One region of the Paenibacillus wynnii genome, then DNA from elsewhere that is predicted to be linked to it. Evidence: predicted binding sites of a transcription regulator. Region 1 holds the regulator's gene; each other region holds the start of a gene.
The links. Region 1 encodes Rex, which represses fermentation and respiration genes when NADH is low (regulators of the CRP and FNR family bind a similar motif). Its sites were predicted from a motif close to TTGTGAAATATTTCACAA; they were not measured.
Positions count from the first base shown of each region.

Region 2: PWYN_RS11835 (cytochrome ubiquinol oxidase subunit I) is a predicted target of Rex. The motif match lies at 3,272-3,289, and genes of this name have one in related genera.
Region 3: PWYN_RS18955 (flavocytochrome c) is a predicted target of Rex. The motif match lies at 2,900-2,917, and genes of this name have one in related genera.

Region 1 is NZ_JQCR01000003.1:1,830,870-1,841,758, reverse strand. It holds gene panB (3-methyl-2-oxobutanoate hydroxymethyltransferase) at 1-665, shown strand, start outside; gene panC (pantoate--beta-alanine ligase) at 667-1,557, shown strand; gene panD (aspartate 1-decarboxylase) at 1,550-1,933, shown strand; gene PWYN_RS23940 (tetratricopeptide repeat protein) at 2,040-2,681, shown strand; gene dinG (ATP-dependent DNA helicase DinG) at 2,797-5,658, shown strand; gene PWYN_RS23930 (redox-sensing transcriptional repressor Rex) at 5,739-6,392, shown strand; gene PWYN_RS23925 (amidohydrolase) at 6,379-7,680, shown strand; gene PWYN_RS23920 (cell wall elongation regulator TseB-like domain-containing protein) at 7,720-8,238, shown strand; gene PWYN_RS23915 (hypothetical protein) at 8,639-9,172, shown strand; gene PWYN_RS23910 (AAA family ATPase) at 9,165-10,667, shown strand; gene PWYN_RS23905 (3-hydroxyacyl-CoA dehydrogenase family protein) at 10,800-10,889, shown strand, end outside.
Region 2 is NZ_JQCR01000002.1:2,057,773-2,068,661, forward strand. It holds gene PWYN_RS11810 (MBL fold metallo-hydrolase) at 1-667, shown strand, start outside; gene PWYN_RS11815 (hypothetical protein) at 636-842, opposite strand; gene PWYN_RS11820 (S1C family serine protease) at 1,128-2,369, shown strand; gene PWYN_RS11825 (cold-shock protein) at 2,656-2,856, shown strand; gene PWYN_RS11830 (cold-shock protein) at 2,950-3,180, shown strand; gene PWYN_RS11835 (cytochrome ubiquinol oxidase subunit I) at 3,404-4,813, shown strand; gene cydB (cytochrome d ubiquinol oxidase subunit II) at 4,800-5,816, shown strand; gene cydD (thiol reductant ABC exporter subunit CydD) at 5,816-7,558, shown strand; gene cydC (thiol reductant ABC exporter subunit CydC) at 7,555-9,321, shown strand; gene PWYN_RS11855 (M3 family oligoendopeptidase) at 9,476-10,889, shown strand, end outside.
Region 3 is NZ_JQCR01000003.1:776,190-787,078, forward strand. It holds gene PWYN_RS18935 (NAD(P)-dependent alcohol dehydrogenase) at 1-736, shown strand, start outside; gene PWYN_RS18940 (hypothetical protein) at 944-1,126, shown strand; gene PWYN_RS18945 (CPBP family intramembrane glutamic endopeptidase) at 1,352-2,170, opposite strand; gene PWYN_RS18950 (PadR family transcriptional regulator) at 2,167-2,721, opposite strand; gene PWYN_RS18955 (flavocytochrome c) at 2,933-4,462, shown strand; gene PWYN_RS18960 (PilZ domain-containing protein) at 4,523-4,897, opposite strand; gene PWYN_RS18970 (FAD-binding oxidoreductase) at 5,161-6,510, opposite strand; gene PWYN_RS18975 (Crp/Fnr family transcriptional regulator) at 6,752-7,492, opposite strand; gene PWYN_RS28265 (hypothetical protein) at 7,548-8,390, shown strand; purine riboswitch at 8,472-8,582, shown strand; gene PWYN_RS18985 (EamA family transporter) at 8,666-9,613, shown strand; gene PWYN_RS18990 (hypothetical protein) at 9,861-10,118, opposite strand; gene PWYN_RS18995 (sulfurtransferase) at 10,400-10,889, opposite strand, start outside.

The DNA.
Region 1 (10,889 bases):
TGGTCTACCATACCCGGGCAGTGACCCGCGGTGCGGAGCATACTTTTATCGTTGCAGATATGCCGTTTATGACCTATCACGGCGGAATTGACGAGACGCTGCGGAGCGTAAGAAGACTGATGCAGGAAGGCCGTGCTCATGCCGTCAAAATGGAAGGCGGACTGGAGATTTGCAATACTGTGGCTTCAGTGGTTTCCGCAGGTGTGCCCGTTCTTGGTCATATAGGACTTACACCTCAATCTGTCAATATGATTGGCGGTTACCGTGTTCAAGGCAAGGATCCACAGGATGCGAAACGCTTGATGGACGAAGCGAAGGCTCTGGAGGCTGCAGGTGCGTTTGGAGTGGTGCTGGAGCTGGTTACAGAAGAAGTAGCCGAAGCTATTTCAAAAGAACTTAGTATCCCTACCATTGGAATTGGTGCGGGTCGTTACTGTGACGGTCAAGTACTGGTTTTTCATGATCTCTTGCGTTATGCATCCCCATACCGGGAAAAGCGTTTTGTCAAAACCTATGCAGATGTTGGAAGCTTAATCCGTGAAGGGATTAGTCAATATGTACAAGAAGTGAAGCAACGTTCCTTCCCTGATGAAAGTCATATCTTTGCAGCGGATGAGACCGTACTTGAATCATTATATGGCGCTGCCGGAAAAGGAGTGAAATAAGATGAGAGTGGTAAGAAATGTAGAGCAATTACGTGAAGCGATGGAATATATGCGCGGTGGCGGTCATGGACCGATCGGTTTGGTTCCGACTATGGGTTTTTTACACGAGGGACATGGGAGCCTTCTGCGCCGGGCCGGGGAAATGTGTGGTACGGTCGTGATGAGTATTTTTGTCAATCCGTTGCAGTTTGGGCCCAATGAAGATTTCGAATCCTATCCGCGTGATGAGAAAAGAGATCTGGAACTCGCCGAGCGGGAGGGTGCCGATATTGTTTTTATTCCTAGTGTGGAGGTCATGTATCCTACACCGATCCGTACCCAAGTATCTGTAACCTCACTGACCACTCAGCTTTGCGGAGCTTCGCGTCCGGGTCATTTTGACGGAGTTACAACCGTAGTCTCCAAGCTGTTCAATATGGTGCAACCCGATTATGCTTTCTTCGGTTTAAAAGATGCTCAGCAGGTGGCTGTATTGCGGCAAATGGTTTCCGACCTCAACATGAATGTTAACATTATAGCCTGCCCAATTGTACGCGAAAGTGACGGCCTGGCGCTGAGTTCACGAAATGTTTATTTATCTAAGGAAGAACGTGATCAGGCACTTGTCTTGTCCCAGTCACTCCAAGAAGCCCGGCAAGCCTTTGAAGAAGGCAAAGCCAATACAGTGGCTGAGGTACAACAATTACTTGTATCTGTGATTTCGCGTTCACCGCTTGCAAATATTGATTATGCCGAGATTTTAACCTTTCCAGGGTTAGATTCTTTGGATGCCGATGCTTCCCTAATGACTATAGATGGTGAAATTATAATAGCGTTGGCTGTGAAGTTCGGCAAAACTCGTCTTATAGATAATATTGTATTCACGCCGAAGGAGGTTGTCGTTCTTGTTTAGACATATGATGAAGTCCAAAATACACCGTGCAACGGTTACGGAAGCTAATTTAAATTACGTGGGCAGTATTACCATTGATGAGAACTTAATGGAAGCCGCTGATTTATTAGAGAATGAAAAGGTGCAGATCGTTGATAATAACAATGGATCCCGCCTTGAGACTTATGTGATACCAGGTCCGCGCGGAAGCGGAGTAATTTGTCTTAACGGCGCAGCTGCCCGGCTGGTGCATCCAGGGGATACAGTAATTATCATTTCTTATGTAATGCTGTCTCAGGAAGAACTGAGTACTCATAAACCAACCGTCGTATTTGTTGACGATAATAATAAGCTGCTTAAGCAGGTTGATCACGAAATTCACGCTACAATAGCCTAAGCAATTATATATGTAATCAATGGAAGGGATGAAAGGACTGCTCTCGGCGAAAAATGAAGTCAGGCAAGTTGAACTGATTTCATTTTCAGTGAGGGTGGGATGTCCCGTGTTTCAACATTTATTTGCTGAAATGAACGAGATGCTACGCGAAATCATTATTGATTACCCTACAGCGGAGGGTGCCCGCCGGGAAGAGCTTTTATGCAAGTACAATCTGCTTCGTCGCCTTAGTGATGATGTGATGGATGAGTGGCTAGCGTTTGCAGAGAAAATGAGTGATTTTAACCAAGGGACGGACTTAACCTTGGAAATGGAAGAAGAACCGCCTCAGCGTGAAGCTCCAGAACTCTCCATGGAGTCCTTTGCCAGAGGACAGGGGTATTATAAACTGCTTATGTACCCGCAATGTATTGAGCAGTTTAAGACGGTCATTACCCGCTATCCGGAGAGTCTTTCAGGTCGTTTGTATTTAGCCATGTCGTTCCTTCATCAGGGTGAAGGCGAAGCGGCTTGGGTGCATTTGGAGCACATGGTGACTTTGGTAAGGAATAGGAAGCTGAAGGCAATGGTTTATAATGCCATGGGCTGCATTAGAGCTTCTCAGGAACGTTTCACGGAGGCTCGGGAGCTATTTAGTTTATCTCTGCAGCATGATCCTTCACTTCCTGAACCGAATGTTAACCTGGAGGTCTGCCGGAGCAAAGGCGGGGAACTTCAGTACGGAAGTCAGCTTGTTTCGCTTTTATAATCATAGTCCGTTATCTTAAGCGATGCATCCTCTGTCAAAGCGGTGTGCATCGCCTTTTTTCGTAACTTCTGTTATGCTGATAAGGAGTCTCAAGTGAAAGGGAATAGAACTTATAATGAAATTTGCCGTGCTTGATTTTGAAACTACCGGAACCCAATCTGTGGGTGAAATTATCCAGGTTGGACTCGCCATAATAGAAGAAGACCTGTCCATCTCCCGTGTCTACGGTTCTTTCGTCAAGCCCGCAGCACCCATTCCGCCCTTTATTACCGGTCTAACCGGAATAACCGACAGTGATGTGGAGAATGCCCCAGAACTGGAAGAAATGATGATGGAGCTTGTGCCCTTATTGGATGATGTTGTGCTCGTTGGGCATAACGTCTCCTTTGATTTTCATTTTTTGCAAAGTGCCCTGGACCGGTGCGGATATTTGCCGTTTCAGGGTCGTATTTTGGATACGATAGATTTTCTCAAAATATGTTTTCCATCCCTGACCACTTACCAGCTCGGAGCTGTCACTTCTCAATTTGGCCTCACGCATGAACGTCCGCACCAGGCGGACAGCGATGCTCATGCTACAGCTCTTGTGCTGCTTAAATGTCTAGAGGAACTATATAGCCTCCCCTTATTAACCATTCAACGCCTCAGTGAGCTCTTTACAGAGTCAGATGGTGACATGGGCTGGTATTTCGACGGTCTGCTCCGTGAACGGGAAATGGAGACCTTCCAGCCCGAAGGAGATTTGACCTTTTACCGACAGCTTGCCCTTAAGATAGGGGACTGGAACGAGTTGGCTCTTCCGCGTGCTGACAGTCATGAGAATCCATTAGAGCATTTATCTTTTACAGATTACATGTCTGAGGTAACCAAGCGCCTTAAAGAAACTTTGCCGCATTATGAAAGTCGGGAAGCCCAAGAAATCATGTTCGGCGAGGTCATGAAAGCACTGGAGGAAGAGAAGCATCTGTTGATCGAGGCAGGAACAGGTACAGGAAAGTCTCTTGGGTATTTACTGCCAGCCATTTATCAGAGTGTTCTTACAGATCAGAAAGTCATGGTCAGTACTCATACCATTAATCTTCAAGACCAACTGCGTGAACGAGATATTCCTTTGCTAACTCAAGTGGTTCCCTTTCCCTTCAAAGCTGCGATTTTTAAGGGCAGAGGGCACTATTTGTGTCTTCGGAAATTTGAACATAAAATTAATAGAAGAGACTTTATCAGCCCAAGAGAAGATATTATCACTTCAGCGCAAATGATTGTCTGGTTGACCCAAACGGAATCCGGGGATGATGAAGAGCTGAATATGGGTAACCGTGGCGGAGATTTCTGGGAAACGGTAGCTAGTGATACTGATTCCTGCCTAGGACGTTCCTGCCCTTGGTTCCGCAAATGCTTTTACCACCGGGCAAAGCATGAGGCAAGTATCGCTGACGTGGTCATAACGAACCACTCGAAGCTGTTCGCAGATGTAAAAGCGGGACATCAACTGCTCCCTGCATATGAACACTTGGTTATCGACGAGGCTCATCATCTGGAGGATGTGGCTGGTAAACATCTGGGGATGCACATGAAGCATTTCACTGTGGTTCACACACTTTCCCGACTGTTCAAAGACAGCCGTAACGGTCAATTGCCCACACTTCGCCAGCAGCTGCAATCTGCCGGAAGTGAGCAGGCCTCTGAATGGAGTCTAATTATTGATAGGATTTATTCCGATTTGATCACTGTCAAGGAGACATGGGACACATTAAGTGAGAAGTTATTTGGTCTTCTTCCCGAACGGAGTGATGCGGGTGCAGGAGAAGCTGGGCAACTGGTTATGCGTCTTCTCCCAGGCAACAAGCCGAAGAACTGGGAGGAGCTCTCTACCTTGGAGAGCGGGATGATAACTACCCTTAGTGATGCCCTGCGTTCGGGCGAGAGAATGCTGAATGAAATGCGGGATCAGGAGGGACAGTCCTCTTCAGACAGCCTTATAACTGATATTGGTGGATTATTTAAAGATTTGGCAGCCATTCGGGATAACGTGCGTTTTTTTATGGGCTTGAATGACGAGAATGTTGTATATTGGCTGGAGGCAAATGGAAATTACCGCAGCAAGTCTTTACAGCTCTATGCCGTTCCCGTCGATGTCAGTTCCCAATTAAAGGAGCTTTTCTTCGATAAGAAAAAAAGCATCGTGCTTACCTCGGCAACATTGTCTGTTGATAAATCATTTCAGTTTATGATTGATAATTTAGGGTTAAATGAAGCTGCCGAGAACGGTCGGCTAATGACCGCCCTTCTTCCTTCTCCCTTTCATTACAGGGAACAGGCGCTGCTTGTGATTCCAAGAGATTTTCCAAGTGTGAAAGGCAGCGTGGGAGATGCCCGCTTTGTCGATACGCTGGTGCAATCGCTTGCCGAAGCGGCAGTGACGACCCGAGGAAGAATGATGGTGCTATTCACATCCTACCGTATGCTTCGTCAGGTATACGATCCCTTGAAAGAAGCTCTGTCTTCACAAGAGATAACGGTACTAGGTCAAGGGATTGAAGGAGGCAGCCGGAGCAAGCTTATTCGCCGCTTTCAGGACAGCAATGCTTCGGTCCTCTTGGGGACCAGTAGCTTCTGGGAGGGCGTAGACATTCCGGGCGAGGCTTTGACCTGTCTGGCCATTGTAAGGCTTCCTTTCCAACCGCCTAACCATCCACTGGCGGAAGCGAAATCGGAGCTCCTGCAGGCCCAGAAGAAGAATCCTTTTATGAAGCTGTCAGTGCCTCAAGCAGTGATTCGGTTCAAGCAGGGTTTTGGGCGGTTAGTCAGGACTGCACAGGATAAGGGAATTGTAATTGTGTATGATACCCGAGTAATCGAATCTTATTATGGAAAATATTTTCTTTACTCTCTACCGGGGCCCAAAATGGAGCATATGCTGACAGATCAGATGGTCCCGCGTATTGCAGAATGGTTAGAGGAGGGGGGCGTCTCCTAAAACGCCCGATTTTTTGCACTTTTCTGAGTTGACTTTCAATTATTTTGGATACAATGTTAACACCTATAGGAGGAGAATATATGAAGTCGGATAAAATATCGGAGGCTGTCGTACGCAGACTACCTGTGTACCTGCGTTTCTTGAATGAACTCCACACTCGTGAAATTGCCACAGTTTCTTCTCAAGAGCTTGGACAAAAGCTCGATCTAAATCCAGCACAAATACGCAAGGATCTGGCTTATTTCGGTGATTTCGGAAGAAAAGGAATCGGTTATGATGTTCCTTACCTCATTGAAAAAATCCGCCATATCCTAAAATTGGATCAGCCGTTGAACGTAGCGCTTGTTGGTGCCGGAAATCTGGGGCATGCTTTGTCTAATTACAATGCCTACTTACAAGATACAATGAAGATAACAGCTATCTTTGATTCATATAAGCCGAAAGTTGGCCAAAAAATTAACTCACTTGTTGTTCAACCAATGGAAGAACTGGGCAGTACAATCCGTGAACAGGGCATCCGAATTGCTATTATTACTGTACCGGAGTTTGAGGCACAGAACGTAGCAGACACTTTGGTTGAATCAGGTATAGAGGCAATTCTGAACTTTGCACCGGTTATTCTGAAGACTCCTTCTAATATCCGCATTCATGCAGCTGATTTCACAACCGATTTGCAAAGTCTTGCTTATTATTTGCAGGATGGAAAGGAAGAAAGCGAACATGAAAAGCAATAAATGGACAATAAAGAACGGTAGATATGTAATACCTGGTTCTGATAAGCCTGTCCTTACCGGTTATATGACCATCGAAAATGATCTGATCACTTACATAGGTGAAGTGGAACCTCCTTTCGAAAGCGGAGTTGAGATTGTAGACGGCAGCCGATTGTTGTTCATGCCGGGTTTGGTTAACACACATGGTCATGCGGCGATGTCGCTACTTCGCGGATATGGTGATGATCTTGCCCTTCAGGTATGGCTTCAGGAAAAAATGTGGCCTATGGAAGAAAAGTTCACCGGGCAGGATGTATACTGGGGAACTTCACTCTCCGTATTAGAAATGCTCAAGGGCGGAACAACTACCTTCCTGGATATGTATGATCATATGGATCGGGTCGCCGAAGTAGTGGAGTTATCCGGAATTCGTTCTGTTCTAATGCGCGGAGTAATCGGCTTTTGTTCTGAAGAAATGCAGAATCATAAGCTTGCAGAAGCGATTGAATTTGCCCGGAACTGGCATGGCAAGGCGGATGGAAGAATTACAACTATGATCTCCCCACATGCACCTTACACATGTCCACCTGATTTTTTTGTTAAGTTCGTTCAGGCGGCTCATGATTTGGATCTTCCGATGCATACTCATATGTCTGAGACACGTCGTGAGGTTGAACAGAATGAAGCCGATTACGGCCTTCGACCGGTCGCACATTTGGAGAAGCTGGGTATGTTCACCCGCCCTTCGCTTGTAGCACATGGTGTTCATTTGAACGATGAGGAAATTGAAATTTTGGCTCGTCATCAGGTTGGCGTTTCCCATAATCCAGGCAGTAACCTGAAACTAGCCAGCGGAATAGCGCGTGTAACCGATTTACTGCGGGCGGGAGTGCCAGTGTCCCTTGGAACGGATGGAGCTGCGAGCAATAACAACCTGGATATGTTTGAAGAAATGCGTCTTGCGGCGCTGATTCATAAAGGGATAAGCGGAGATCCAACGGCCATTCCGGCACCGGAAGCCATGCGTATGGCTACGGAGTATGGAGCTAAATCTATCTTTTTGAACAATGTAGGACGTCTTGCACCTGGAATGAAGGCTGACTTTATCGCTATTGATATTGACCAACCTCACTTGCTTCCACATTCTGATCTGCTCTCTCATGCGGTCTATTCGGCAAGTGCGAAGGATGTTGAGCATGTATGGATTAACGGTCAGCAGGTTGTTAAGCACGGGAAATGCCTGACAATGGATGAAGAGATGATCCGCCACAAAGCTCAAGAGTCTTTTGAGAACCTTCTACAACGGTAATTATGAACGTCTGAATGTTATAGGAAAGGGAGCTGTACTTTGAAGAAAAGGAGAAAATGGCTCTTGCTGGGGTTAGGCGTGACTCTGCTCCTTCTGTTCGGATTAAGCCAGTTCTATGGCTATATTATGAAAGATCAATGGAATGAGCGCAGTGCCGCCAAAGCGGCAGCTAAAAGTAGGGCCGGATTGATTGAAATCACAAAGGCGCAGAAATCCGTCTGGGATGAAAATTCTATCTATTGGGTCCTAACGGGAAAGAACCGGGATGATACGGATATGATGGTGTGGGTCCGATTTACAGCCAACGGCAAGATTGCAGATGACGATACGGCTGTATATGCAGAAATGGTTAGTAACGGAACCTCTGAGGACAAAATCAGAGCGATTATAAAATCAGAAATGCCTGGAATTACCATAAAGCGCTTATTACCAGGTGTCTACAATGGTGAATATGCATGGCAGCTCTTCTACAAGAAAAACGATCGTTATCATTATCGCTTCTATCGTTTTGCAGATGGTTCCTCCATCGGGGATGAGTTCAGTCTGCCCAACCGCTAATATAAAAGCCGAGCAAACGTAATTGTTTGCCCGGCTTTTTTTGTCTATTAAGTGTACTCAGTAGCTGCATTGGAGTGTATACTGTAAGTTGCATTAATTGTACACTCTTCATAATTTCCACATTGTTAACAGAGATATTTATCACATTTCAGTTGTGACAAAAAGACCGAATCGCTAATAGATTCGGTCTTTTTGTCGATAAAGGGTTAAAAGTAACCATAAACAGGAAAACATTAGTAGTGAAAATTTTAAATATATTCACAATTTGTTTTCAAATAGTATATACACTTATGATATACTACTACTTGTATTCAAGGCATGTTGCAGTCATACACTCTTGATATTCTGTTATTAATGCGAAACTTATATATGTTCTGCCATTATGAGAGGAGGACGTTACTTGAAACTGCGTCTTGTACCTGTATTACTAACTTCACTGCTATCAGTCGCCCTTATGTTCGGCGGGTGGTTTCTGTATCGCCAGTTTGCTATCCAGGAACCCTTGCAAAAGATTGTTAACAGCTATCAGGGAGTCAACAAATCACACATATCTATTAACCGCAATGAAGTATCTTTGAAACTTGATTTACAACCTGGAACGAAACTACGCGATTTAGTCCAATATATTTCCACAGAAGGAGAATCTGTCATTGGAGGACGTTCCATTAAGTTGGATTTAGAACAACATTCCAGTGAAGAGCTTGATGAAATTTGGGATCAAGCAATGTTCTCTGTTGCTGAAGCCATGGAGAGCCGCAAATATACATTAATACCTGCTAAACTTGACCAGTTGAAGGAACAATATGAGGGCATCACTGCTACTACCGAAATTGATGACAACAATGTGTATGTGAGCTTGACGAACGGTAAGGAAAGCAAATTTATTATTTTACCGCGACAGCCTGAGAATATGGGGGTATGGAATAATGCCTAAGTGGATTAAAGAAGTATTAGTGGGATTTATTCCTGTACTGCTGATTTTTATGGCCTTTGTGGGAATAAATATACTGCCCATAATTATTGCTGTTGCCATGCTGGGTGCCCTGTTGCTCGTAGCCCATATGCGCGGCGGGTTGACCGTGAATGCCGGAGCTGAGAAGAAACGTAAGAAGAGCGGCCCATCTAAACTCACCTTTGAAGAAATCGGTGGACAGGACAGTGCCAAGCAAGAGCTGCGTGAAGCACTGGATTTTTTGATCCGACATGAAGAAATCAGTAAATTTGGTATTCGCCCACTGAAAGGTATACTTCTCACAGGCCCTCCGGGAACCGGTAAGACGTTAATGGCCAAAGCTGCTGCGCATTACACGAATTCCGTATTCATCGCTGCAGCGGGCAGTGAGTTTGTTGAGATGTATGTGGGTGTAGGTGCTGGGCGTATCCGTGATTTATTCCGTGATGCCCGTACCCGTGCTGTGAAAGAGAACAAGGAAAGTGCCATTATTTTCATAGATGAAATTGACGTCATTGGCGGTAAGCGTGAGGGGGGGCAGCAGCGGGAATATGATCAGACGCTGAACCAGCTGCTTACGGAGATGGACGGAATTTACAATAATGAAGCACCTCGTATCCTTTTGGTAGCAGCTACAAACCGCAAAGAAATGCTGGATTCGGCACTTCTGCGTCCAGGACGTTTTGACCGCCATATTCAAGTGGACATGCCTGATAAAAAAGGTCGTAAATCCATTCTCGATCTCCATGCCAAGAACAAACCTCTTCATGCAGAGGTTAGCCTGGATAAAATTGCTGAGGAGGCTTACGGCTTCTCGGGAGCTCAACTAGAAAGTGTTATGAATGAGGCAGCGATTTATATGCTGCGGGAAAATCTGACGGCAGTGGAACAGCGTCATTTATCCATGGCTATTGATAAAGTTATGATGGGCGAAAAGACAGACCGAGAAACCAATCAAGAAGAGAAAAAACGCGTGGCTATTCATGAGCTTGGACATGCTATTATGGCAGAACTGTTGCGTCCGGGTAGTGTAAGTCAGGTTACTTTAACTCCGAGAGGTCAAGCGCTTGGTTATGTCCGTCATAATCCGCAACAGGAACAGTACTTATATACAAAAGATTATCTGGAAGAACAGATTATGATTGCTCTCGGCGGAGCTGCTGCTGAAGTTATATTTTATGGCGGAAGAAGTACTGGCTCTCGCGGAGATTTCGATCAGGCACTCAATATTGTTGAGACAATGATGAAATCGGGACTTACTTCGCTCGGGATTGCCAAGCTTGAAATGGTAACAACGGAAGAGATTATGAAAGAGAATAGTAATATTTTGGATGAACTTATGGCACGTACACATGAGTTGCTAAATCAGCAGCGAAACGTGTTTAATTACTCCTTGGACATCCTTATGAAGGAAGAAGTCCTCTCTGGAGAGCAATTTCGTTGTCAATTTAGTGACAGCGTCCTTTTACCGGCATAATTCTTTATGCCGGTTATTTTTTTTTACTTTTCAGACATGCTAAGATATCATTATATGTCGGGCTTATAAATCTTTACGACAGACAAGGTACAATACAAAAGTATAGATACCTGAAAGGATGGAGACTTTTTGATGAATTTTAAAAAAATAGGTGTCATTGGCGGTGGCACGATGGGTCAAGGTATTGCTGAGATGTTATCAGCCAAAGGCCTCGATGTAATG
Region 2 (10,889 bases), on a different contig from region 1:
TGGCGAGGAAATTGACGGCATTTTGGTAACACATGAGCACTCAGACCATATTAAAGGACTGGGCGCAATGGCGCGCAAGTATGACCTTCCGATCTATGCCAACACCAATACTTGGGCGGCTATTGAAAAAGGAGTCGGGAAAATACAGGAGCATAATAAGATCATCATGGAAACCGGTCAGTACCGCGACTTTGGCAGTATGCGTGTAGAATCGTTTGCCATTTCTCATGATGCTGCGGAGCCGGTAGGTTATAATTTTTATGATGGCAAGGAGAAGCTGTGCGTAGCTACGGACTTGGGTTATGTGAGTGAAAAGGTGAAGCTGGCTATATCAGATGCAGATGTACTGGTACTAGAAGCTAATCATGATATTGAGCTGCTGCGAATGGGTAGATATCCGTGGAATACCAAACGGCGTATCCTTGGAGATATGGGGCATTTATCGAATGATGCTGCAGGAGCTGCTCTAAGTGAGATTCTTACCGGTCGTACAAAAAGGACCTATTTGGCCCATTTAAGCAGAGATCACAATATGATGGATTTGGCTAGAATGTCGGTTCGCGCTGCGATGGAGGATTTAGGCTGCTTCTTCAAAGACGGTGAATTTAAATTGTGTGATACGTATTATGACCGTCCTACGCCATGGGATAAGGTGAGCCAGTCATAAGCCCGTCTAACTCGGCGGCCTTACGTTCCAGTTCTTGACGGGAGATGAGTCCTTTCTCAATAAGCAATTCAACTAGGGCGCTGACAGTAAGCATCATGTGATAGTGTTCGTCTTTTAAATCACCCAGCTTGCCAATAAACTGGACCAGATCCATGCTTGTAGAGAATGAGTCCATAGGATATCCTCCCTTAAAATGTTTAACCATAATCTTGCCAAAATTATGCAGAAATTTTACATTGGAAAACCAACGTCCCGGCTTCAGCCTGTGATACAATCATAAAGAGAAACGAGAGTTTTAACGGTAGGCACTTCTACGCTTAAGAGTTATTTGATTTCTACTATTGTAGTCTTATAAGACATTAAATATTCCACTATATTGAAAGAATATGAGAGTTGCGGAGTGAAACCTTTTAGTACTTTGAGGAGTCTAAAAGAGTGATAGAGGGGAGAGGATTTCAAGGTGGGACTGTTTGATGATGATTTCTATTCAACCAAAGTATCTCGACGCAAAGAGCGTAAAGCATTGAAGCCATCTTCAACCCGCGGCTGGCCGGTAAGAAAACCGCGCCTGAGTCTGTCAACTCTTCAAATTTCTGCGATCAGCTCTTTGATCAGTGCAGTAGTTGCAGTGCTCTTATTCAGTTTAGTTACAGGACAACTGGGCCATGAAACCACAGCTGTACCTGCAATGATACAGAATGTTACACCGAGCAGCGGTGATCCGTATGATCGAATTATTCAGGCAGCTGCAATGGTTCGCCCGGCAGTGGTCAGCATAATTAATCACAAAGAGGATAATAAGGAACTTAATATTCTTAATGAGTCGGCACTCGGGTCCGGTGTTATCTATAAAAAAACAGATGCCAAGGCATTCATAATTACGAATAACCACGTTATTGACGGTCCGGGCAAGCTTGAAGTCGTTACGGTTGACGGTGAGACTCGACCGGCCACCCTTGTGGGCACAGATCGGGTAAGTGATATCGCGGTGCTGTCCATTGATGCTAAAGGTATCAATATGGTGGCACAAATTGGCGATTCCTCCAAGCTTCGTCTGGGAGAGACGGTCATAGCTATCGGTAATCCCTTGGGTCTGGGCGATACGCTTACGTCCGGGATTGTCAGCTATACAGAACGAAAGATTCCGGTATCCCTTAATCAGGATGGTGTATATGACTGGGAGCAAGAAGTCATTCAGACAGATGCAGCTATCAATGAAGGTAATAGCGGCGGTGCTCTAGTGGATTTGAACGGTCAGGTCATTGGTATAAATACAATGAAAATTTCAGATACAGGTGTGGAAGGATTGGGATTTGCTATTCCGGCCAACCATGTGATGAAAACGGCAAATGAGCTAGCGGAGAAAGGGCGAATTGCCCGATCCTATCTGGGTGTATATTCGGTTGATCTGAATAATCCCTATATACCGCTTGCTGAAGAACAACTGAAGAAATTGAACCTTCCTGATAGCATTAAGGATGGTGCGGTTGTACTGGATGTGGTTGGACCGGCTAAAGAGGCAGGCCTGAAATTCAATGATGTAATCACCAAGTTCAATAGCGAGCCGATTACGTCAACCCTATCTCTGCGGAAGTATTTATATGATCATACGGAGATTGGGACCCAGCTGAAGATCACCTTTTACCGTAATGGAGTCATGAAAGAAGTCTCCGTAACTCTCCAGGAAAAACCACAGGAATAAAAAAAATCAGGGCAGCATATACTGGATATAGCAGTGTTGTACAAACGGGCTGATAACCCTTACATTGGGAAGTCAGCCTTATATGGGGAAAAACGGAGAAATACGGATAGGACATCTTGCCTTTGAATCTTAGGTGTGGTAATATGATAATACTCATACAGCTGATGAATAATTTTCTTATTGAAAAGGGCTGTTATTTCAAATAAAACCCTTTTCAATGTGTTAATTTTTTCTTTGTTTGAAGATAAAAAGAACATATTAATTTAAATTTGTGGAGGTAACACACATGCAAACAGGTACAGTTAAATGGTTCAACGCAGAAAAAGGTTTCGGATTCATCGAGGTTGAAGGCGGAAGCGACGTATTCGTTCACTTCAGCGCAATTACTGGCGACGGCTTCAAAACTTTGGACGAAGGCCAACGCGTTGAATTCAACGTTGTTCAAGGCAACCGTGGACCACAAGCCGAAAACGTTGTAAAACTGTAATATAGAAGGCACCGTCCCCGCTTGTGAAAGTTGGGACGGTCTTTTTTTATTTCGTTTAGCCAACTTGTGACATAAAGGAAGGGAGGAACGGTAATGAACTACCGGAAGAAGCCTTTGGAGGAAATACCGGAAGAAAATACTGCAATATGGGCCTGTACCAGTGAGGGCTGTAATGGATGGATGAGAGATAATTTCGCATTTGAACATGCGCCTTCTTGCCGTCTCTGTGACTCCCCAATGGAACGAAGCATGAAGATGCTTCCAATATTGCTTAATTCGAATGGCGATCTCAAATCGCTGAAGAAGGGTATTTCCATTCCCTAACCAACGCCTTTATGGGCCAAGATTTTTATAGATCCAATTAAAACTCCAAGACGGTAAAACCGTCTTATTTTTTTTGCTTTTTATCGATAATTTGTGATATTTGTCACAAATTTATACTTTTTAAGCCCGAAACAGGGTGTATAATGTGATTAATATCACACTTTATTCCTTCAATTTTTGACAGAATATAAATACTGAATTGGGAAAAAGGAAGGGGAGAATTATGGATATAGTAGCGCTGTCGCGTTTGCAATTTGCATCAACGACGATTTTTCACTATTTCTTTGTGCCAGTATCGATTGGTTTAGCACTGATAATTGCAATTATGGAGACTATGTATGTAAGAAAAGGCGATGAAGAGTACAAAAGAATGGCGCAGTTCTGGGGTAAGTTGTTCCTCATCAACTTTGCGGTTGGTGTAGTTACAGGGATATTACAGGAATTCCAGTTCGGCATGAACTGGTCTGATTATTCCCGCTTTGTCGGGGACGTATTTGGTGCTCCGCTTGCTATTGAAGCGCTGTTGGCCTTCTTCTTGGAATCTACGTTTATCGGTTTGTGGATTTTTGGCTGGGATAAGGTATCCAAGAGAATTCACCTGCTGTCCATATGGATGGTAGCGATCGGAACGATGCTATCAGCCTTCTGGATTCTAGCGGCTAACTCCTTTATGCAGCACCCTGTAGGCTTCGCTATTAATAATGGCCGAGCAGAAATGAATGACTTCTTTGCCTTGATTACCAACGGGCAATTGATCGTTGAGTTCCCGCACACCGTGCTCGCTGCTTATGCAACCGGTGCATTCCTTATCACGGGAATCAGTGCATATAAACTGTTGAAGAAGCAGGATGTATCTTTTTTCAAGAAATCGTTCGAGATTGCAGCTATTGTAGGTATTATCTCTTCCATTGGTGTAGCTGTAGCAGGACATGCACAGGCTCAATACCTGGTTGAGACCCAGCCGATGAAGATGGCAGCCTCTGAAGGATTATGGGGTAAAAGTGGCGATCCGGCACCTTGGACCGTTTGGGCGAATATTGATCCCGAGAACAAAGTAAGCAGTGGCGAATTCAAAATCCCGTACTTACTCAGCTTTCTATCTTATAGTAAGTTCTCAGGTGAAGTTAAAGGAATGAATGAGCTGCAGGCTGAGTATGAGCAAAAATATGGTCCCGGGGATTACATTCCTCCGGTACGTACAACGTTCTGGAGTTTCCGCATCATGGTTGCCGCAGGTACAGCTATGATCTTCCTGGGCATGTATGCCATTTATCTGATGTGGCGTAAACAAATGGACCGTCCGAACACTTGGTTTATGCGGTTCATGTTCTGGGGCTTGCTGCTTCCTCCGATCGCAAACACTGCCGGTTGGGTAATGACAGAGTTTGGACGTCAACCTTGGACTGTATTTGGACTTATGCAGACTAAAGATAGCGTATCACCTAATATTACGACGGGTCAGGTGTTGTTCTCAGTAATTTCATTTACAGTTATTTATGCAATACTCGGAGCAATACTAGTGGGCTTATTCATTAAGGTGATCAAAAAAGGCCCTTATAACATGGATAACGATCACGATCACGGCTCTTCGCATGACCCATATAACAAGGAGGGATCCCATGCTTTCTCTTAATGAACTGTGGTTTGTGCTGATTGCAGTGCTTTTTATAGGATTTTTCTTTCTGGAGGGCTTTGATTTTGGTGTAGGGATGCAAACGCAGTTGTTGGCTAAGAATGATACAGAACGCCGGGTTCTTATTAACTCCATTGGACCTTTCTGGGATGCTAATGAAGTGTGGCTGATAACCGGTGCCGGTGCGATGTTCGCTGCTTTTCCGGACTGGTATGCTACATTGTTCAGCGGATTCTATATTCCATTTGTATTCGCTCTACTGGCATTGATTGCCCGCGGTGTGGCCTTCGAATTCAGAGGCAAACGGGATTCGCTGGCTTGGAGAAGAACTTGGGATGCCTGCATCTTCTTCGGAAGCATTGTCCCCCCGTTCCTGCTGGCTGTAGTGTTCGCAAGCTTCATTAAGGGCTTGCCAATTGATGCTGATATGCAGATGTACGCCGGATTTACGGATATTGTTAACGTGTATACAGTGGTAGCCGGAATTACAGTAGTTATGCTGTGCTTAGTACATGGACTGATGTTCACCACTCTTCGTACAGTTGGCGGCCTGCAAGTTCGGGCACGCAAGCTGGCTCAGAAGTTACTGCTTCCATTGGGCGCGCTGTTGCTTACGTTTGTAATCATGACCTATTTCATGACTGATGTATTCGAAGTTCGCGGTACTGTGCTTCTAATTGTAGTGATATTGGGTATTATTGCTTATGTGCTCGGCGGATACTTCATGACGAAGAAGAAAGACGGCTGGGCGTTTGGAATGACGGGGGCTGTAATGGCCTTATCGGTGGCTTCGATCTTTATCGGGTTGTTCCCAAGAGTGATGATCAGCTCCATTGATCAAGCCTACAATCTGACCATTACCAATGCAGCCTCGGGACAATACTCTCTGAAGGTAATGACGATTGTAGCACTTACAATGCTCCCGTTCGTTCTGGGATATCAAATTTGGAGTTACTTTATTTTTCACAAACGGATTAATGAGAAGGAGCATCTTGAATACTAATGGATAAAAATTTGCTTGGGTACAAAGGAGTTAAGCCGGTCTTTCTGATCGTGGGCTTCCTTACCCTGGTGCAAAGCTTGTCTATTCTTCTGCTGGCTAAATGGCTGGCAGAAGTCATCTCTGCGCTGTTTGCGGGAGAACCGCTGAAGGAACAATGGGGCATTGCGCTGTTGTTCCTTCTTGCATTTCTAGTGCGACATGCGTGTGCCATGCTGATGAGTCATGTCTCTTACCGCTTCGCGGAAGCGACTGGCAGCAGTATGCGGAAGGAAATGATGGATAAGCTGTTCCAGCTGGGGCCTCGAATGGTCGGTGACCGTGGAACCGGGAATCTAGTTACGCTTGTATTGGAAGGCGTCACGAAGTTCCGAACATACCTGGAGCTTATCATTCCACGGATGGTAGGCATGTCGGTTACACCAGTTCTGCTGCTTTTGTATATCTTTACGCTGGATACGACGAGCGGCATTGTCCTTACGGTAACGATGCCCATTATTATTGTTTTTATGATTTTGATCGGATTGACGGCACGTAAGCAAATGGATCGGCAGTTGAAGTCTTACCGTACCCTGTCCAATCATTTTGTGGATTCGCTGCGCGGATTAGAGACGCTGAAATTTCTGGGACGCAGCCGCAGCCACAGCGAGAGCATTGCCGCGGTAAGTGATCGTTATCGTTCGGCTACTATGCGCACATTGCGCGTAGCTTTCTTATCCTCGTTCGCACTAGACTTTTTCACGATGCTGTCGGTCGCTTCGGTAGCGGTTAGCTTGGGGCTGCGGTTGGTCAATGATCAGATGACGCTGGTTACGGGTCTCACGATTCTAATTCTCGCACCTGAATATTTCCTGCCCGTTCGATTGGTAGGTGCAGATTTCCATGCCACCTTGGACGGGAAGGAAGCCGGGGAAGCCATGAAGAGCATCATAGATAGAGATACGGTTAAGGCGGAGGTTCTAGATCGTTCTGTTTCCTCTATGGACTCGGTATTTGCATGGCATAAAGATAGTGAATTAATGCTGAATGATGTGGGTATGGATTATGAGGAAGGCGGCGTTTCTTCACTCGCAGGGATTAACCTTAAGTTTACAGGTACCCGTACAGTGGGGATCATCGGAGAGAGCGGCGCCGGCAAGTCCACGCTAGTCGATATATTGGGGGGATTCCTGCATCCAACTTCCGGAAGCATTACGGTCAATGGAACTCGTGTCAGTGCTTTGACGGATGAGGAGTGGCGGAAACAGACCTCCTATATCCCGCAAAGGCCGTATATCTTCAGTGGTACTTTGGCGGACAATGTGCGGTTCTATTATCCCGATGCCTCCATGGATGAAGTAAGCAGAGTAGTAGACGCAGCTGGACTATCAAAGCTCGTGTCCTCACTGCCGAACGGACTGGACGAAATGATAGGCGGCGGCGGTCGCTCTCTCAGTGGAGGGCAGGAGCAGCGCGTCGCCTTGGCCCGTGCCCTGCTTAGCAGCCGTCCAATTATACTGTTAGACGAGCCGACTGCCCATCTGGACATCGAGACGGAGTATGAGCTGAAGGAAACGATGCTGCCGCTGTTCGCAGGGAAGCTGGTATTCTTGGCTACGCACCGCCTGCATTGGATGATCCATATGGACATCATTATTGTGATGCATCTAGGTCAAGTGGCTGAGGTGGGTACTCACAAAGAATTGATAGCCCGCAAGGGTGTATATTATGAGCTTATTCAATCGCAATTGGAGGGAATCCATTGAAACGTGAAGGATGGTTTGCTCCGTATATATCGCCGTATTTCTGGCGCTTTGTACTTATAATCGTGCTTGGAGCGCTGACAGTTTTCTCAGCATCGTCCCTGATGTATACGTCAGGATTTCTGATCTCGAAAGCGTCCACGCCTATTGAAAATATTTTAATGATCTATGTGCCGATAGTGGGGGTACGAACCTTTGGAACCAGCCGGGCAGTAATTCACTATGTGGAACGTCTGGTAGGGCATGATACAATCCTGCGGATTCTCTCCAAAATGCGTATTCGTCTCTATAATATTCTGGAGCCGCAGGCGCTGTTTCTGTCCTCGCGTTTCCGTACGGGTGACATTCTCGGCATGCTGGCTGACGACATTGAGTATTTGCAAAATGTATATCTGCGTACGGTATTTCCTAGTGTAATCGCTTTGTTGCTGTATGCGGCTGTGGTCATTTCATTGGGAACGTTCGATATTGCCTTTGCGCTGCTGATGGCGTTGTATATTCTTGTATTGGTTGTGGTGCTTCCGCTCATTTCGCTGCTGTTCACGCAAAAGCGTCAGCGGGAAGTCAAGCAGGAGCGCAATAGTCTCTATCAAAAGCTGACGGATGCTGTACTAGGCATGGGTGATTGGGTGATTAGCGGACGGCAAGCTCAGTTCGTGGATACCTATGAAGCGGATGAGAAAAGAGTTGCCCGTACCGACGCTGCCCTGCGGGGGTGGGCTAGACTTCGTATGTTCATTGGACAGGCGATTGTGGGTGTTGGCGTTGTATCCCTGCTGTTCTGGGCGGCGGGACAATACGCTAGCGGTGCGATTGTGGGCACCCTAATTGCTGCCTTTGTATTGGTGGTATTCCCGGTAGCAGATGCATTTCTGCCGGTATCCGAAGCGGTAGAGAAGATTCCGCAATACCGCAACTCCCTGGAGCGTTTGGCCGGAGTAGAAGCCGATGAGGAGCATGCAATGGCTGCTGGGTTGACGCTGGACAATGCGACTGCGGCGGCAATGGATGTACAATCTGTTCATATTCAGCTGAAAAATGCCGGATACCGCTATGGAGCGAGTGAAAGTGAAGAATGGTCGATACGCGATTTGAATCTCGACATTCCACAAGGTAAAAAGATTGCTATTATCGGCCGTAGTGGAGCTGGTAAATCAACACTGCTGAAGGTCATTCAAGGCGTGATTAAGCCTTCCATGGGGTCGACTGTGATTAACGGGATGGATGCAGCGGCGTATGGGGAAAGAATTCCTTCGATTATTTCGGTGCTGAACCAAAGTCCGCATCTGTTCGATACTACGGTAGCTAATAATATCCGTTTGGGAGATCCAGACGCGTCAGACGAGGCCATTAAGAAAGCTGGAGCACTTGCGAAACTGGATACACTCATCTCTTCACTGCCAGAGGGCTATAATACACCTGTGCGTGAAGCGGGGCAACGGTTTTCCGGTGGGGAAAGACAACGGATCGCACTCGCGCGTATTTTGCTGCAGAATACACCGGTTGTTGTACTCGATGAGCCAACCGTTGGATTAGATCCGCGGACGGAGCGTGAGCTGCTGGCTACGATTTTTGAGGCGATGGCTGAAAAAACGTTAGTCTGGGTGACGCATCATCTGGTGGGTGCGGAGCAAATGGACGAAGTCATTTTCATGGAGAATGGTTCTGTGGAAATGCGCGGCACGCATGCGGAGCTGATGGAACGGGAGCCGAGATATCGCCGATTGTATGAGCTGGATCGACCGGTGGAGTTTCTGAGTGTATAGATGACAATAAGATTCCTTCTAACTCCTGAGCGGGGTGAGGGAATCTTTTTTTTGTAAGGAGAAATAAATTGAAAAAACAAAAAGATCATGGTAGGGTTTATTTATTATGGGAATTATTAACTTTCCGTATTATAAGCTAGGGGGATGTTTACCAATGAATCTAACCTGGAATTTGGACAGCCTATATACTTCATTTTATTCAGAGGGATGGAAAGCGGATCGTGAACGACTCAAGCATCATATACATGCTTTAAACGAATGGGCAGATCTAAGTCTTAACGATAGGAGTCAGCCTTCTACTCTCATAGAGGAGTTTCTAAAGCGGTATAATGGATTCAAAAGCGTATACGCTTGTTTGTCTTGTTACTTGGAACTAATCCTAAGTGCGGATAGCAGAAATACGGAAGCAATGGATATGTTGGATGATATTGAGTGTGAAGGTGCAGATATAGTGAATGTTTGTGTAATCTTCAACAAATGGCTTAATTCCATAGATGGCTTGGATGAAGTTATAGACCGTTCGCCCTATCTTATGGAGCACCGGTTTTATTTGAATGAGCTTCTGAGGCAATCCAAATATGTATTGAGTGAAGAGGTAGAGGTGGTTATTGCAAGGCTGCAAAGCACAGGGTCCAAAGCATGGCAAAGGTTGTATATGAATAGTGTCTCCAATGTACTTGTGGATGTTGAGGTTGAAGGGGAATCCCGTCGATTGTCACTCTCCGAACTGCGGAATATGGCCTACGACACAAACTCTACGTTGAGAAAAGCAGCATATCATGGGGAATGGGAAGCCTATAGGGACATAGCAGAGGTAAGCGCGGCCTGTATAAATGGAATCAGCGGTGAGGCCCTTACGATTTATGGGATGAGAGGGTATGAGTCTCCTTTAGCAAAGGTTCTTGCCTCCTCGAGAATGGACCGTGAAACCTTAGAGGTCATGTTATCCGCTATAAAAGAGAGCCTGCCTGCATTTCATACCTATTATTTGAAGAAAGCTCAAAGGTTAGGGCATACCGCGAGCCTTCCCTTTTATGATATTTTCGCCCCAATAAATGAAGGTATTAAAGTCCTAACATATGCAGAGGCTAGGGATTGTATTGTCGACAGCTTCCGAACCTTTAGTGATGAGCTTGCCGATTTTGCCCAGAAGGTCTTTGATAATCACTGGATTGATGCCGAGCCGAGAGCGGGAAAAGGAAATTACGGCATGTGTGTCGACATTTTCCCCATACAAGAAAGCCGTATCATGACCACCTTTACCGGGAGTTACACGGATGTAGGGGTACTCGCTCATGAAATTGGACACGCTTACCATAGTTCCTGCCTTTCCGGCGAAAAGATGATAAACACGGATTACCCTACTCCTATTGCCGAGACCGCTTCGATCTTCTGTGAAACCATAATCAATCATGAGTTACTTAAGCTCGCACCCACGGAAGACGGTATTTCCCTCCTGGAGCGAAGTATTTCGGATGCGGGTTATTATGTTGTTGATTTTTATGGAAGGTATTTATTCGAGAATCAGTTATACGAAAAAAGACAGCACGGCACCTTGTCTGTGGAGG
Region 3 (10,889 bases), 1.1 Mb from region 1:
GGATGTGAAGTTGTTTAAGAAAGCGGATCAGGTGTATGGCCTAAGTCCAAATACTTTTGGCGCTCATGCCGAGTACATGTGTCTACCTGAAGATAAAGCAGTGACCCTAAAACCGGTGAATTCAACATATGATGATGCAGCCGCCGTCAGTGATGGAGCTCCTACTGCATTAATATTTCTAAGAGATAAAGCGAAAATTCAGAGCGGGCAAAAAATCCTTATCAACGGCGCTTCTGGAGCGGTAGGGGCTTATGCTGTACAGCTTGCCAAATACTACGGAGCAGAAGTTACAGGAGTATGCAGTTCAGCGAATTCGGAAATGGTGAAATCTCTGGGAGCAGATAAAGTAATTGATTATACCCAAGCGGACTTTACCAAAGGTGGTCAGACGTATGACATTATTTTCGACGCAATAGGCAAAAGCTCATTCTCACACTGCAAATACTCGCTTAAGCAAAAAGGGGTCTATCTTACAACGGTCCCTGCCCTTACGACTATGCTTCAAATGTTATGGACATCGAAAATCGGCAGCAAAAAGGTGATTTTTACGACTGCGGGCTTACTCCAGAACAAAGGAAATTTAGATTTCCTTAAAGAACTTTTCGAGGCAGGGAAGATAAAATCGGTCATCGATAGACGTTATCCCTTGGAACAGACGGCGGAAGCACATAGGTATGTTGAAAAAGGGCACAAGCGGGGAAATGTGGTCATCAATTATAAGCCATTCTCGAATTAGGGATTACACAACGGGACATACTTTTTATGGCAGCGAATGGGTTGCTAGTTTCAGAACGAACAGAAGGGAGCACACTACATGCCTCGCCAACCGAAAAATGAGAAGGGCAAAAAGAGTCCGGGAAACAATCACGATTCAGCAGTTCCAGGTTCGACCAAAAAAAAATAAGTTAGGAAATTCCGAAAAAAGTTGAAGGAGGTTGCAACTATGGCATCAAGCCGAAATCATCAAGAGGCGCATGGAATCGGACAAATTGAAGAACAACTTCAACAGCAGGCAGACGCAGCAAAAGCTATCCAAGGCAGTAATGAAACAGATCGCGAAATTGCTGAGGCTGTGAAAAGCGATAAGCATACCTCATTAGACGAGATTGCCGGTAATAAAGAATAAACATAGATAAAGGGATTTTCGCAACTGCGGTGAATGTTTGGACTTCCGGCCGTTGTTGTCTCTCGATTTCTTGATTTAAGCCGCTTTTCGCGGTTGAAATCGGGAGACAAAGACGGTCGCTAACGCTCCTACAGTTCCAAAATTCCCCTTCGTCGCTTTCACCCTTTTTGTTAGTTTTTCAAGTTCAACTTATATCCATGAAAAGTTAAAACCCACCTAGGTTTCTTACCGAAGGTGGGTTTTAACGAGTCTTCTTTTATACATCCACAACCCAGCAAGTCCAGTCAAAGCAATAGTAAGAATTCCTTCGGGGCTGGGCATGGCTATAATGCTGAAGTTCTCATGAACTAGAATGAATTTTTTCAAAATCAATGTATCTATGAAGGCATTTCCCATCGTGTGCATAAGGACGGCTGGCCATACGCTTTTGGTCATTAACAGAATTTCACCATATAGTATCGCCATGGCGATCACACCAATCATCATACGGGGGATATAGGTGATCATGCTTTCCGTAGTATCGAGGAACAGGAATAAATAAGGAAAATGCCACGCCCCCCAAACCAATCCAACGGTAATATGGACGAGGAAGCGGTTGATCCCCAGTGTGAACAGTTTTGGCGCCAAATAACCTCTCCACGCAAATTCCTCGAATATATTCTTGAAGAAGCCCGGTAGGAGAGCCATACCAAATGCTGCTAAATAGGTAGAAGACGAAGGTGATATTTCTGTCCAGTCCAGTCCCAAACCTATTCCTACAATCACCACAGTCATCAAGGGATAGAATAGGATACTGAACATATACAAAAATAGGTTACCTTTGAATCGGGGATTGAAACCGAAATCTTTCCATCCGTCACCCATCCAACTGCGCATAATCACCATAGTTAAGAGGGGGGACACAATCCATATCAGCTGTCCGAGGCTGCCGTTCTTATCCGTTCCGACTTGCAGATCCACCAGCCGCCCGATCCATCCACAGCTTAACGCGATGATCGAGAAAATAATAACGTGTTTAAGCGTCTTGTTTTTCTTTTCCCTCAAGATTCCATCTCCTCTTTTAACTTCTGTAAGTACTTCGTGTACCATTCTTGCAAGAAAGCATAATAATCCATGCCAAATTCTAACGTATCCAACCGGGTTTTAACTTTAGGGTTGTTCAGAAGTTCTTTGTTTTCCCCGATCTTTTCCCGGTTCATTTGCTGAATCTTCCTCATGGTTGCTCCGACATTTTCAATTTCATGTAAATACGCTTCGACAAGTTCGAGTTTTCTGGAGTTTTCGACGTAATTAAAGAAGAACATTTTGACGAGTGCAGGATCCCTGGGTTTGTCTAAGGCGATTGATTTACCGGCCCAACGCAAAAACTCTTCTTCCCCTTCCTCGGTAATGGAGTAGACTTTCTTACTCCTTGCTCCCTGAAGCTCCTCTGTTATATGGACATGTCTATGCTGAATCAGCTTCTTCAGGGCCGGTTGTATACTGCCTTGGCTGGAATTGTAAAAGAATCCGGTGCTCGATTCCATGCTTTTCTTCAGATCATAGGACGATTTATCCCCGTCTAACAGTAATCCTAAAATAATTTTATCCTGCATGAACATTTACGCCTCGTTTCTACAAGATATGTCTACTAGACATATTTGATTTGATCATAATGCCCTTTTATGGATTTGTCAATTTGAAACTCCACTCGAAGAATCGGTTACTATAATTACTAAACGCTTTTTTAAGTTACTTAAGCTTCCCTAGACAGCAGCTTTGCCGCTATGATTATTGTGAAAATATGCACAAGGGGGCAAGATTTTAATGAAAAAGACAACAACAGCGGCCCTTATTCTCATTCTCTCGGTCATGATCGTTATCGCAGGATGCGGCAACAGTAACAGCAACAGCAAAAATACCGAGAACAAGAGTAAGGACAATGAGACAAAAAAAGTTGAGGCAGTATCAGGAGCATCCGAAGCCAGTTATACACCGTACGATCAATTAAAAGATAAATATGATATCATCATTGTCGGTGCGGGTGGTGCAGGTATGTCTGCTGCACTTGAGGCCAAAGCAAAAGGCTTGAACCCGGTTATTTTAGAAAAAATGCCGGTTGCCGGAGGGAATACAACAAAATCTTCTTCGGGAATGAACGCTTCTGCAACTAAATTTCAAAAAGAGCAAGGCATTGAAGACAGCAATAATCTATTTTATGAACAGACTTTAAAAGGCGGTCATGATACTAACGATAAAGAGATGCTTCGCTTCTTTGTTGATAATTCTGCAAGTGCTATCGATTGGCTGGATTCCATCGGAATTCGATTGAACAATATCACCATTACAGGCGGCATGAAGGAAAAGCGCACACACCGTCCTGAAGACGGCTCGGCGGTAGGACAATACCTTGTTAAAGGTCTTGTGAAGAATCTGCAAGAGAAAGGCATTCCGCTTTTTGTAAACGCTGATGTCAAAGAAATCACCCAAAAAGACGGCAAAGTTAATGGCGTCAAAGTCATTTTTAACCAAGCTGACGAGAAAGTGATTACAGCTGCGGCTGTAGTTATAACTACCGGTGGTTTCGGATCCAACAAGGAAATGATTTCTGAAGTTAGACCTGATTTGGAAGGGTATGTAACTACAAACCAGATTGGCAGCACCGGCGACGGTATAAAGATGATTGAGAACGTTGGCGGTACAACGGTTGATATGGATCAAATCCAAGTTCACCCGACGGTACAACAAGAAAAATCCTATCTCATAGGGGAAGCCGTTCGTGGGGAAGGTGCTCTTCTTATTTCAAGTAAAGGTACACGGTTCACCAACGAACTGAATACACGTGATAAAGTCACAGCAGCAATCAATACGCTTCCTGAGAAAACTGCATTTCTTGTATTTGATTCCGGTGTAAAATCCCGCGTTAAAGCCATTGAGCAATATGAGAAAATGGGATTCGTTATCCAAGGGGATACCATCGAGGCTTTGGCGAAAGAAATGAATGTCCCTGCTGATCAGTTAAAAACAACACTGGATACATGGAACAGTGCTGTAAAAGCTAAATCGGATGCCGCATTCGGCAGAACAACAGGCATGGACAACGATTTGTCCAGTGCGCCATACTTCGCGATTAAAATCGGCCCTGGGGTTCACTACACCATGGGTGGTGTGAAAGTCAACATGAACACCGAAGTTTTAAATAAAGACGGCAAGCCTATTACAGGTCTGTTCGCGGCAGGAGAAGTTACAGGCGGATTGCACGGTGAAAACCGCATCGGCGGCAACTCGGTTGCAGAAATCATTATTTTCGGTCGTCAAGCGGGTATCAAATCTGCTGAATTTGTAAAAGCACAATAAAACAGGAGCTGATCCAAAAGCCATCAAAATGGCTATCTGGGTCAGCTCTTTTTTAATATCTCAGCGAACCAATATCTTACCTTCACCAGCTAAACTGCGCAGTATTTTTGGAAGACGATCACGATCAGATTCAGGAATGTCTAACTGTAAACCGTAATGGAAACTGCCTTCCAGTTCCTTGGTCCATTTCAAAGTTCCTTCTATATACATAGATTCTTCGGTAAGATCCATCTCCATGCCAACGCGAACCCTATTATTCTCCGGATCGACATTCAACGGTAGCGACAAATGACAACCGGAACGACTGATGTCAAACATCAGAGCTCTTACAGGCTTAGAAGGAACTGGGATCCCATTAATACTAAGGATATGAAGATCAAATGAAGCGGGTTCTTTAAGGGTATATCGAAAAGGTTCGGTTCTGCGATTAGTCATATGCTCCTCCATACTATTCCATTTGTAGACTATTTTATATTTATCGACAGGAAAGCTGGAATAGTAAATAGTTTTGAAATGGAAAAGGCATGGAATATCCGTAAACCTCCCAAGCAATCCACTGCAATTATGTATGCATTTATTCATGGTCTTGTGGAATTGAATATTTATTTAGCTGTTCAATTTGCTGTAAAACGGAAAGAGGCTGTGACACATCGCTAACTTCCGATCTGTCACAGTCTAATAGATTTACACATTAGATGCTAAACTATGCGAGCCGGAGGAATACTTTGGGGATTGTTAAACACATTTCCAGGGTCATATTTAGCTTTTACTCTCCGTAATCTAGGGAAGTTCGTTCCATAGTAAACCGGCCCCGAATTTTTGATTCCTTGGTCAGGAACGTTAATATAGGATCCTACGATAAAGGGTTGCAACTTCCGGCGTGTATTGCGAACGACGGCGATATTTTTAGCGGCCTCAGATTTCTTGATCCATGAGCTGTTCCACTCTACATAAAATTTCGCTTTACGCCAGAAAAAAGCTGTTGATTTAGGTGTTTTACGGCTAACAGCGCCGCCCCAGTTCAGGAAAAAGAATCCCGCATCTTTACCTTCTACATTCTCCAAGAATTCACGCATGGACTTAATAGCCTTATCCGGGAACGGATTTCTAGCGAAACCACTAGAGAACTGGTTACTGTACCTTTGGGTTAGCACCGGATCGGGAGCTAATAAAAAGCTCACTACTTGCGGGTAGGGTAATGACCGGATTATTTTAGTCTTGGTAGTTCCAACGCTCGTAATAGGTTTTAACAGTCGGACGGCCTCTGTTTTTGATCCGAGGAACAGCCCAAGCATGGAAACATTGCCGCCCTTTTTCGGACCGATGGATAATTCGCTGCCGAGTTTGGTATTGACGGAAGGAGCCCATTGTTGCCATGCTTTGAATACCTCTTCGAATTGATTCCATGGCCAGGTGACGCGAAATACGGTAGCTATGGCTGGAGCAGGGCGTACTTTGAATTTGTACCGGGTGTATACGCCAAAGTTACCTCCGCCGCCCCCGCGGGAAGCCCAAAAGAGATCAGCGTTGCAACTTTTGTTAGCACGAATAACCCTTCCCTTAGCATCAACCATTTCGAGTTCGATCAGATTATCGCTGACGAGGCCAACCGTCCGTTGGAGCGGCCCGATTCCTCCGCCGAGTGTAATTCCCCCGATTCCAACTGTAGCGCTGTCACCAAAGGGAGACATGAATCCTTGCCCAGCAAGCGTGTGTGCGATTCTACCTACCGTATTTCCTGACTCAACAATAGCCGTTCCACTTCTTTTGTTTAGCTTAATCTTCTTCATTTGACTTACATCGATCACAATGCCCCCGTTGACCTGTGAAAGATTGACTTCCAGAGCATGTCTTCCGCTTCTTGCCCGGATAGGGACATTATTTTTATTCGCCCATTTAATAGCGTTCGCCACATCTTTAGTAGTTTGTGCAAAAACAAACACTTTGGGGAATTTATCGGTATGTGGATCCCAATTTTTTCGAGCCGAATCATAACCCGGATCACCTTTAAAGATAACTCGCCCGGTAAGTTCCGTTTTGGATTTCACAAATCCCATCTCCTTTTGAGCAAATGATTTCACTGTAATCTAACAACCAGGATCCAATATCCTATGAAGGGCATTAGTCTAAGGAGTGGGCTAATTTAAAAAATTGATTTTGAATATAAAAAAACAGAGCAACGGAGGTTATGCCTCTGATGCTCTGTATTTATAAAAAGATTGTATAAAACACTATAAAGTGACAATTTTCTCTCTTAAACTGTTTGCCAGCACACAGAAATTCTTTCCATTATAAGTTAGTGTACTTATATAACGAAGATGAATGCCATTCTCTTTCACAGTTGGAATCCTCTTCGTCATTTGCTAAATGTTTTAGTTGAGCGAGATTGGTAATTGTTATGTATTTATTACTTATAGAGATTAACTGTTTAGCTTGTAACTCTCGCAAGGAAATCGTGACGGATTCTCGGGTTACACCTATCATTTGTGCTAAGTGTTGGTGGGTGACTTTCCAATTGATTAGAATGCCGTATTCAGCCACAACTCCAAAGTTTGTGTACAGATCTAACAGCAGGTTAGCCACACGAATACGAGAATCTAGAAATGCTATGTACTGTAGTTTGCGATCAGCTTGATCAAGTCTTTCACTCACTACATAGAAAAGCTTTCTGAGGATTTTTGGATAGAGGTCGATTAGTTTATCCAGTTCAGGCTTTCGGATTACCCAGAGTATGCTCTTTTCAAGGGTAGCAACCGAAGCCAATCGTTCATTCTTTGCGTGGACAACCTCTAATTCCCCTATGGTTTCGCCTGGAAATTGATGACCCAGAATAAGTTCTTTTCCCTCAGACTGACGGAATATTTTGAGTGAGCCCGACTTAATTACATACATTTGCATCCCAAGATCTCCTTGCCAGAAAAGGGTCTGGTTCTTGCTGTAATGTCTTTCTGAGAACATGGATAACACGGACTCTGTGTCTGCAATCTCAATACCTGCAAACAAGGAAGTTTTCAAAACGGAATCAAACAAATCGTTCCCTACTCTCAAAATGATATGAAAAATAAATTCTGGAGGTTAATCAACAATGAAGAAAGTAAACAAGAAGATTGTATTATCTATCGCTACCATCGCAGTTGTAGCAAGCGCTTTTTCTGCTGGGGTTATGGCTAAGGCAACGCTCGAGAAGATTCAGGCTTTCAAGGACAACGGAGTCTCTTTTAAAGTGAACGGTAAGGCTTGGGTTCCACAAGATGCTAAAGGAAAGAAAATTAGTCCCATTCGTTACAATGATACACTTTTTGTACCTGTCGCGGCTATTGGAAAAGCTACAGGATTTTCCTATAAATACGATAATAAAACACAAACGGTAGAATTATCTGGGCCTACTTCAGGAGGTAGTTCAACCGCTTCAGCAACTCCAACGCCCTCACCAAAGGTTACGCCTGCCCCTGTGGAGTATGCGAATCCCAGTATGCTGACGGTCGATATGTTCATTGAGAATTATAACAAGGCAAAAGAAGTTTACGCGCCTGTTATTAATAGGAATGATTTTACACTGGGGAATTATCCAAAAGCGAGCACAAAAATATATGACTACAAATACATACCTCTCGATAGTAAAACAAGAATTGTGTTTGCTGCATTTACTGATCCCGAAACAGGTGAACTAGGTCAAGTCAATCCGAATATACAAGGACCTTATACAAAAGAAATTATGCGTAGTTTTCTGAGTGGGATGTTAGGTGGACCTGAGAACGCTGATGAATTTATTCAGAAAAATTCCTTTTACACTGAAATTAACAGAGCTGATGTTGCTACTCCTAAAGAGTTTTCCTATAAAAGCTACAAAATTAAGCACTACCGTGTTTCTGGGCAGTTAAACTTTGATGCGTTATCTATTTACACAGCAGCTCCACCGCAGGAGTGATGTACTTTAACTTTAATTTTAAGGAATTAAAGTTGACATCAAATTACTTTCCGTGTAGCATTTGAAAAGTCGTCATTAATGTATTTAAATAAATACCGTTCTCGTATAACTCCGCATTCAGCAGATGCCTTAAGGGCGGAGGTTTCTACAGGAAGCCTACTCTTCCTAACTACGATGATAAGGAAATGGATCCATTTCCCTTATCCCGGAGTTAGGTTTATTTGCGTCATGCGAACTATTCAGAATGTTTTGGAGGTATTCATATTATGAAAGATATGAAGTATTTGATATCCGTCCTAGCGGGGGCTATGAGCTACGGGATATTATCAACAATTGTTGTACTGGCTTATGCTGAGGGTTACCAGTTGGGAGAAGTGGTGGGTACGCAACTGCTGACGGGATGCATACTAGCCTGGTTGCTGGCACTATATACTAAGGTTAGAGAAAAGCGTGAACAGCGTACGCAAAGTACTACGTGTGATCATTCGACTGTGAATAGGGATCGAATATCCTGGAAGAACAGAATACTGCTTATGTTGGCCGGAACGCCTACGGTGGTAACGGGTCTGATGTATTATCAATCCCTGCGTTACATTCCGGCTTCACTCGCGATCATTTTGCTGTTTCAGTTCACTTGGATCAGCGTGATGATTCAAGCTGTCAGTAAACGCCAGCGACCCGATAAGGTTACGCTGCTGACTTTGCTGCTGCTGTTCGGGGGGACAGTGCTTGCAGCAGGAATTATGGGTCATGGCGTAGCTCATTTTGATGTCCTGGGTCTTACTTTGGGCCTTCTGTCGGCAGTAAGTTATTCCATGTTCATTATTTTCAGTGGTAAAGCTGTTCCTGCTGTGCATCCCGTGTACCGGAGCGCCTGGATGATTACCGGAGGCATGCTGCTGCTGTTCATTTTATTTCCACCATACTTTCTGTTTAACGGTTTGCTGTGGGGACAGCTGCTGCTGTTTGGATTCTTGCTTGGATTGTTTGGCGCGTTTATTCCACCTGTGCTATTTGCAATTGGCGTCCCTCATATTGGAGGGGGCATGGCGGGAATTCTCGGAGCTGCCGAGCTGCCGGTTGCCGTATTGCTATCCTCATTCGTGCTTCATGAGCAGGTGAGTGTACTACAGTGGGTTGGGGTTGTCCTGGTGTTGTTGGGAGTCGTGATTCCTGAGTTGTATAAGTTGCGCTGGAGAAGAGAGTGCACAATAACTTCATAATTCTCTAGAAAGTCCTTGTTAACTTCAATTATAAAAAAAGTATCGAGCGCGGCTATCCACCTTGCTCGGTACTTACCCAATACATATTGTTATTCGCTATTCAGATTTTTTCATTCAGCAGTAGAGATTGGCTTCGGAGACCGACGGCGAACGGATTGCGCGGCAAAAAGCCGCCCGGAATTCGCATGCAGCGAAGCCCGGGCAGCCCGTCATATTCTTATTCGTTTACGCTCACCGTTTTCTGAGATCATACCGTTTGCGCCTCAGGTTCCCGAGCTGTAAAGGTGTCGTCCTTTTCCGTGGACTCGGAGTCCCGACGCTTGACTACTTCCTCGTCTCGCACCCCATTTAATTCATGTTCGTTCTGGTGAAGTTCTTTGAGCATATTCCGGTAAATATGGGCCTCCTGAAGGTTCAATCCGTCGCGATTTTCTCTTGAAATCCAGTTCTCGACCGTTTTCTTAAGGATTTCACTTTTCCGTTCCAGCAGTTCCGTATAACTCAATTCATTTCATCCTTTCCGATTCATGGTTTCAGACGCCGGATGGACCTTGTTCACTTGTCGGCTCGTACGTTTAAGGTCACATCCGACGTAATGTTTACCATTATACAGGAAATCATGAACGCACCCAACGCGGACCAGTTGTTCTCAGAAAGGGTGAGCACTGCTCAGACCGGATAGGGAGTTCTCAACGGACCGCTTCGTAGAAGTGCGGCCGGATGCTCCGGGATGCTGACAGATGCTTCTCCTTCATAAAATCGTTTTTTCAGGTATATTACGTGCTTTTAACCCTGATCTGACCCAGTAGTTACCGCATTCCCCTCATACGAAATCCAATCACTCCAGCTCCCCGCATACAACTTCACATTCTTGTATCCTGCTTGAGTAAGCGCCAATACATTCGGGCAGGCTGTTACGCCTGATCCGCAGTACACAATCACTTCCTGCTCTTGCTCAATATCCGCAAATTGCTCCTTTAGCGCATCGGCTTTCTTCCATCGCCCTTGCTCATCCAGTACGTCCTTCCAGAACTTGTTGATCGCCCCGGGAATGTGCCCCGCCTTGGCGTCAATAGGTTCTTCCAGTCCAAGATACCGACGGTGTTCACGGGAGTCTATAATCAACGGCCCTCCATTACGAACCACCTCTTGAACATCCTCCACACCAACAACCATGTCCTGCTGTACATCAGCGACAAATTGACTTGGAATCCGTACTGCCTGATGATCACTCACTGGGAACTTGGCATTTTTCCAAGCAGAGTACCCCTCGTCC